2 linked regions of the Reyranella humidisoli genome follow. The protein of the gene in region 1 interacts with the protein of each later gene in a pairwise test. Links are inferred from orthologs where the notes say so. Each region holds a gene or a part of one and is shown on either strand. Other genes may lie near its edges.

Region 1 (3,660 bases):
CAGCCTTGGGCACGGCCGGAGCGGCCACCGGCTTCGGCGCAGCGGCACCGGCAGCCCCCGCCTCGATGTGACAGAGCACGCCGCCCACCTGGACGGAGGCGCCCTCTTCCACGGCGAGTTCGGCGATGGTGCCGGCGACGCTGGCATTCACCTCGACGGTGACCTTGTCCGTCTCGAGTTCGCACAAGGGCTGGTCGACGGCGACCGCATCGCCCGCCTTCACCAGCCACTTCGCAACGGTCGCCTCGGTGACCGATTCGCCCAGAGCCGGAACCTTGATCTCGACGGCCATGACTACACTTCCTCTTCTCTACCCGCGCTCAACCGACAGTGAGGGCGCGGTCGACCAGATCGGCCTGTTCCTTGAGATGGTTGCGCGCCGACCCGGTGGCGGGCGACGCGGCTTCGGGACGGCCGACATAGAGCGGCCGCCTCGCCTTCGCCTCGATGTTGGCCAGCGCGCGCTCGATGCGGCGGTCCACGAAGTGCCAGGCGCCCATGTTCTCGGGCTCTTCCTGGCACCACACGATGTCGGCGTTCGGATACTGTGCAAGCCGCACCCCGAGCCGCGTGAACGGGAACGGGTAGAGCTGCTCGATACGCATGATGGCGATGTCGTCGATCTTGCGCTTGCGGCGCTCGGCGACGAGGTCGAAGTAGACCTTGCCCGAGCACAGGATGACACGGCGCACCTTGGCACCGTCGACGAGCTGGTCGGTCTCGACGAGGATGCGGCGGAACGAGCTGCCCGGACCGAAGTCGGCCAGGGTCGAGACGCAATCCTTGTGACGCAGCAGCGACTTCGGCGTCATCACCACCAGCGGCTTGCGGAAGGTGCGGCGCATCTGCCGGCGCAGCGCATGGAAGTAGTTGGCCGGCGTGGTCGGATTGATGACCTGCCAGTTGTCCTCAGCGGAGAGCTGCAGATAGCGCTCGAGGCGCGCGGAGCTGTGCTCCGGCCCCTGGCCTTCGTAGCCGTGCGGCAGCAGCATCACTAGGCCCGACATGCGCAGCCACTTGCTCTCGCCCGAGCAGATGAACTGGTCGATGATCACCTGCGCGCCGTTGGCGAAGTCGCCGAACTGGGCTTCCCAGAGGACCAGCGCGTTGGGCTCGGCCAGCGAGTAGCCGTACTCGAAGCCCAGCACGCCCGCCTCGTTCAGCGGGCTGTCGATCACCTCGTAGCGGGCCTGGCCTTCGGCCACGTGATTGAGGGGCACGTACTTGGCCTCGTTCGCCTGGTCGACCAGCACCGAATGGCGCTGTGAGAAGGTGCCGCGGCCGGAATCCTGGCCGCTGAGACGCACCGGCGTGCCTTCCGAGAGCAGCGTACCGAAGGCCAGTGCCTCGCCGGTCGCCCAGTCGATGTTCTCGCCCGTGTCGATCGTCTTGCGCTTCTCCTGGAGCTGTCGGACGATCTTGCGGTTGAGGTCGAAATCCTTCGGCGGCTCGGAGATCGCCCGCCCGACGGCCTTGAGCAGATCGAGGTCGACGGCGGTAACGCCCTTGCGATCCTCCTCGCCCGGCGCGACCGTGAAGCCCGCCCACTTGCCCTCGAGCCAGTCGGCCTTGTTGGGCTTGTAGTTGGTCGCGGCCTCCAGCGCCTTGTCGAGCTTTTCGCGCAGGCTCGCATCCATGGCGGCGACCTCGTCGGCCGTGACCACGCCCGCGGCTTCGAGTGAAGCGGCGTAGACTTCCTTCACCGAACGATGCGCGCCGATCTCCTTGTACATCAGCGGCTGGGTGAACATCGGCTCGTCACCCTCGTTGTGACCGTGCCGGCGGTAGCAGAACATGTCGATGACGATGTCGCGCTTGAAGTGCTGGCGGAATTCGGTCGCGATGCGCGCGACGTGGACCACGGCCTCGGGGTCGTCGCCGTTCACGTGCAGGATCGGCGCCTGCACGATCTTGGCGACTTCCGTGCAGTACGGGCCCGAGCGCGATTCGGTCGGCAGGGTCGTGAAGCCGATCTGGTTGTTCACGATGAAATGGATCGTGCCGCCGATGCGGTAGCCCGCGAGATCGGAGAGGTCGAGGCTCTCGGCGACCAGGCCCTGGCCCGCGAAGGCCGCGTCGCCGTGCATCAGGATGCACATGACCTGGCTGCGGTCGGTGTCGCCGCGCTGGTCTTCCTTGGCGCGCGCCTTGCCCAGGATGACCGGGTTGACCGCCTCGAGATGCGAGGGATTGGGCGACAGCGAAAGATGGATCACGTTGCCGTCGAACTCGCGGTCGGCCGAGGCGCCCAGGTGATACTTCACGTCGCCGGAGCCACGCATTTCCTCGGGCTGCGAGGAGCGGCCCTGGAACTCCGAGAACAGCGCCGTGTAGCTCTTGTGCATGACGTGCACGAGCGTGTTGAGGCGGCCGCGATGCGGCATGCCCAGCATCACTTCCTTCACGCCGAGCTGACCGCCGCGCTTCAGGATCTGCTCGATGCCCGGGATCAGCGATTCGCCGCCGTCGAGACCGAAGCGTTTGGTGCCGACGAACTTCACGTGCAGGTAGCGTTCGAGACCCTCGGCCTCGCCGACCCGCTCGAGGATCATCTTGCGGCCGGTGACGGTGAACTCGGTGTGGTTCTCGATGTGCTCGATGCGCTCCTGGATCCACGCCTTCTGGTCGGGATCGGAGATGTGCATGAACTCGACGCCGATCTTGCCGCAATAGGTCTTGCGCAGGCGCTCCATGATCTGGCGCAGCGTCGCGGATTCACCCAGCGCCAGCGAGCCGAATATCAGGATCGGGCGGTCCCAGTCGGCTTCGCCGAAGCCGTAGGTCGCGGGATCGAGTTCGCGATGCGGCGCCTGGCGCACGAGACCGAGCGGGTCGAGGTCGGCCTCGAGATGGCCGCGGATGCGGTAGGCGCGGATCAGCATCAGCGCCCGCGCCGTGTCCTGCGCCGCCGCGCGGATCTCTTCCTCGGTCTTTCCGGCAATCGCCGGCGCGGCAGCAGCGGCCCCCTTGCCGCCCTTGACGTTGCGGTTGGCTGCGGCCGGAACCGCGTCGGGATCGACCGCGCCGATCACCCGGGGGCCATTGGGCGCCCAGGACGCGCCACGCACCTCGGCGAGCACATCGCCCTTCTGCTCGGCCAAGGCGCCGAAGAAGGTCTGCCACTCGCCATCGACCGACGACGGGTCGGCGAGGAACTTCGCATAGAGTTCCTCGATGAAAGGCGCGTTTGCGCCGAACAGGAACGACGTCTGTTCTGCTCTCATGGCCCTTACTCCCTGGCCCGTATCCAGTTGCCGCCTGGCAGAGGCTTGGCGGCCCGTATCGCTTGTCAGCCCTTCATGGCCTTAAGCATTTCCTCGCCCAAAGCCGCGGGAGACTCCGCAACCCTGATGCCGGCCGCGCGCATGGCCGCGACCTTGAACTCGGCCGTATCGTTGCCGCCCGAGATGACCGCACCGGCATGCCCCATGCGGCGGCCCGGAGGCGCCGTGCGACCGGCGATGAAGCCGACCACCGGCTTCTTCGTGCCCGACGCCTTCAGGAACTCCGCGCCCTTCACCTCGGCGTCACCGCCGATCTCGCCGATCATCACGATGCCCTCGGTCTCGGGATCGCGGATGAACATGTCGAGGCACTCGATGAAGTTCGTGCCGTTCACCGGATCGCCGCCGATGCCGATGCAGGTCGTCTGGCCGAGAC
Region 2 (3,080 bases), 3.3 Mb from region 1 along the record:
CGGCGCTTCCCGGCGCCCGGCCGGCCCTGGCGCTTTTCCTGCAGCCAGCGTTGCTGCTTTGCCTCGCCTACTTCGCGCTGATCGCGGCCAACACTGTCGGCATCCAGCAGTTCGCGGTGCCGGCCTGGAGCAGCATGTTCGGCGTCACGGAGAACTACGCAGCTTTCTGCCTGATCGTGTTCATCGTGGGCTCGGCCGCAGGCATCCTGGTCGGTGGCTACTTTGCCGACCGCGTCCGCCGACACGATCTCGTCGCGGCGTTCGGCTTGCTGGCGGCTGCCTGTCTCACCGTACCGGTCGCCACCCAGACCGTGTCGCCGACCTTCCTGCCGATCCTGCTGGCGCTGGCGGGCGCGGCGGGCGGCATCACCAATCCGTCGCGCGACATGATCGTGCGCAACGCCACGCCGCCCGGCGCGTCGGGCAAGGTCTTCGGCTTCGTCTATTCGGGCCTCGATATCGGCTCGTTCGTGGCGCCGCCGCTGTTCGGCTTCCTGATGAGCAGCGGCCTGCCGGCCGTGATCTTCTGGATCGCCGTGGGGCTCTACACGTTCAACGCCGGCATGGTGATGCTGATCCGGCACAGCAGCACGCCGAAGCCGGCCTATCCGGCGGTGGCCGAATAGCCGTCAGGCGGCGGCTTCCAGCGCTTCCTGCGCGGTCAGCCAGCGCTTCTCGGCATTCTCGACCTCACGCTCGAGGCGGGCCTTTTCCTTCTGGAGTTCGGTCACGACCGTGCCGGGACCGGCATAGATCGCCGGGTCACCGAGCCTGGCCAGCACGCCGTTCAGCTGCTCGGTGAGGCGGGCCAGCATCTTCTCGGCGCTGTCGACGGCCTTCTTGAGCGGCGCCTTGCTGGTACGGTTGTCGGCGGCGGCCTTCCGCTGGTCCTTCTTGCTGGCCGCGTCGGCGGGCTTCTCCGGTTTGGCCGGGCGCGAGCCGCGCTCCTTCAGCAGCTTGGCCTGGTATTCGTCGATGTCGCCGTCGAACGGCTTCACCGTGCCGCCCTGAACGACCCAGAGCGCGTCGGCGACCATCTTCACGAGATGCGTGTCGTGGCTCACCAGCACGACCGCGCCCTCGAAGTCGTTGATGGCGTCGACCAGCGAAGCGCGCGCATCCATGTCGAGATGGTTGGTCGGCTCGTCGAGCAGCAGCAGATGCGGCGCGGTCCGGGTGGCGAGCGCCAGCAGCAGGCGCGTCTTCTCACCGCCCGACATGACGCCGACCTTGAGGTTGGCGCGATCGCGCGAGAAGCCGAAGCGACCGAGCTGTGCCCGGACCTTGGCCTCGCCGGCGCCCGGTCCGAGCGCGCGGGCCATGTGATCGAACGGCGTCGCCTCGAAGTCGAGGCTCTCTTCCTGGTCCTGCGAGAAATAGCCGACGCGCAGCTTGGGCGTCTTCTTGAACTGGCCTTCGCGCGGGTCCAGGCGCTGGGAGATCAGGCGGATGAAAGTCGACTTGCCGTTACCGTTCTGGCCGAGCAGCGCGATGCGATCTTCCATGTCGATGCGCAGGTCGAGGTTGCGCAGCACCAGCGGCCCGTCGGGATAGCCGACCGACACGTCGTCGAGCGTCTCGATCGGCGAGGCGAGGATGTCGGGCGAGGGGAAGTTGAACGAGATGCGCTCGTCGATCGGCACGGAGGCCACGGGGCCGAGCTTCTCGATCATCTTCATGCGCGACTGCGCCTGACGCGCCTTGCTGGCCTTGGCCTTGAAGCGGTCGACGAAGGCCTGCATGTGCTTGCGCTGCGCGGCGACCTTGGCTTGCTGGGCCGCATCGTTGGCGAGCCGCTCGGCGCGCGTGCGCTCGAAGAAGTCGTAGTTGCCGGTGTAGGCGACGAGCTTCTGCTGGTCGATGTGGACGATGTGGTCGCACACGTCGTTCAGCAGGTCGCGGTCGTGGCTCACCATCAGGACGGTGTTGCGGAAGCGCTTGAGGTGCTCCGTCAGCCAGATCATGGCCTCGACGTCGAGATGGTTGGACGGCTCGTCGAGGATCAGAAGGTCGGGGTCGCTGAACAGCGTGCCGGCCAGCGCGACGCGCATCCGCCAGCCGCCGGAGAACTCGCCGCAGGGGCGGGATTGCTTGTCGTTGTCGAAGCCCAGGCCGTTCAGGATCGAGGCGGCGCGGGAAGGTGCGGACGCCGCGCCGATTTCCTCGAGGCGGGCATGGATCTCGGCCAGGCGAACGCCGTCGTGGCAGGTCTGATCCTCAGCGAGGAGGGCGCTGCGCTCCACGTCGGCCGCCAGCACCGCGTCGATCACGGAAATGTCGCCCCCCGGCGGGTCCTGCGGGACCGAGCCGATCCGGGTGCGGCCCATCAGGTTGATCTCGCCGCTGTCGGCCTCGATCTGCCTCTGGATCAGGCGCAGCAGGGTCGACTTGCCGGCGCCGTTACGGCCGACCAGGCCGACCTTCCAGCCGTCGGAAAAGGCCGCCGAAGCGCGGTCGAAGAGCACACGCTCGCCGTGGCGGAAGGAGATGTCGTTGATGTGGAGCATGGGCGGCGGGCATTTACCACGCGCTTCAGCCGCAAACCAAGCTCATAGGGTCTGCTTGCCGGGCCTAAACGCCGCGTCTATAAGGCGCGCCCACAAGCTCGAAATCACGGACTGCACGAGGGAATTCATGGCCGTCGAACGTACTTTCTCGATCCTCAAGCCGGACGCGACCCGCCGGAACCTCACCGGCAAGATCAATGCGCGCTTCGAGGAGAAGGGCCTGCGCATCGTCGCCCAGAAGCGCATCCAGATGAGCCGCCAGCAGGCCGAGGAGTTCTACGGCGTGCACAAGGCCCGTCCGTTCTTCGGCGAGCTCTGCACGTTCATGACGTCCGGCCCGGTCGTGGTGCAGGTCCTGGAAGGCGAGAACGCCGTCGCGAAGAACCGCGAGATCATGGGCGCGACCAACCCGGCCAACGCCGACGCCGGCACGATCCGCAAGGACTTCGCCGAGTCGATCGAAGCCAACTCGGTGCACGGCTCTGACTCGGCCGAGAACGCCGCCATCGAGATCGCTTACTTCTTTGCGGGTTCCGAGATCGTCGGCTGAAGCCGGCGCCTCTCCACAATGAA

Evidence for each region.
Region 2: the proteins of KQ910_RS01425 (region 1) and KQ910_RS17540 interact in binary tests that used the Escherichia coli proteins (3 or more experiments, as listed by UniProt). The link is inferred for Reyranella humidisoli from one-to-one orthologs.

Annotation. Positions count from the first base shown.
Region 1 is NZ_JAHOPB010000001.1:287,722-291,381, forward strand. What follows is about bases 121-3,614. They hold KQ910_RS01425 (2-oxoglutarate dehydrogenase E1 component), read right to left. Parts: upstream 3,225-3,614; coding sequence 321-3,224; downstream 121-320. Other genes in these bases: odhB (2-oxoglutarate dehydrogenase complex dihydrolipoyllysine-residue succinyltransferase), read right to left, coding at 121-292; sucD (succinate--CoA ligase subunit alpha), read right to left, coding at 3,290-3,614. In the rest of the region: more of odhB, read right to left, coding at 1-120; more of sucD, read right to left, coding at 3,615-3,660. UniProt on the Escherichia coli protein: E1 component of the 2-oxoglutarate dehydrogenase (OGDH) complex which catalyzes the decarboxylation of 2-oxoglutarate, the first step in the conversion of 2-oxoglutarate to succinyl-CoA and CO(2).
Region 2 is NZ_JAHOPB010000001.1:3,627,542-3,630,621, forward strand. What follows is about bases 69-2,982. They hold KQ910_RS17540 (ABC-F family ATP-binding cassette domain-containing protein), read right to left. Parts: upstream 2,508-2,982; coding sequence 630-2,507; downstream 69-629. Other genes in these bases: KQ910_RS17535 (MFS transporter), read left to right, coding at 69-626; ndk (nucleoside-diphosphate kinase), read left to right, coding at 2,635-2,982. In the rest of the region: more of KQ910_RS17535, read left to right, coding at 1-68; more of ndk, read left to right, coding at 2,983-3,057. UniProt on the Escherichia coli protein: Genetic data indicate it may be involved in ribosome assembly or function.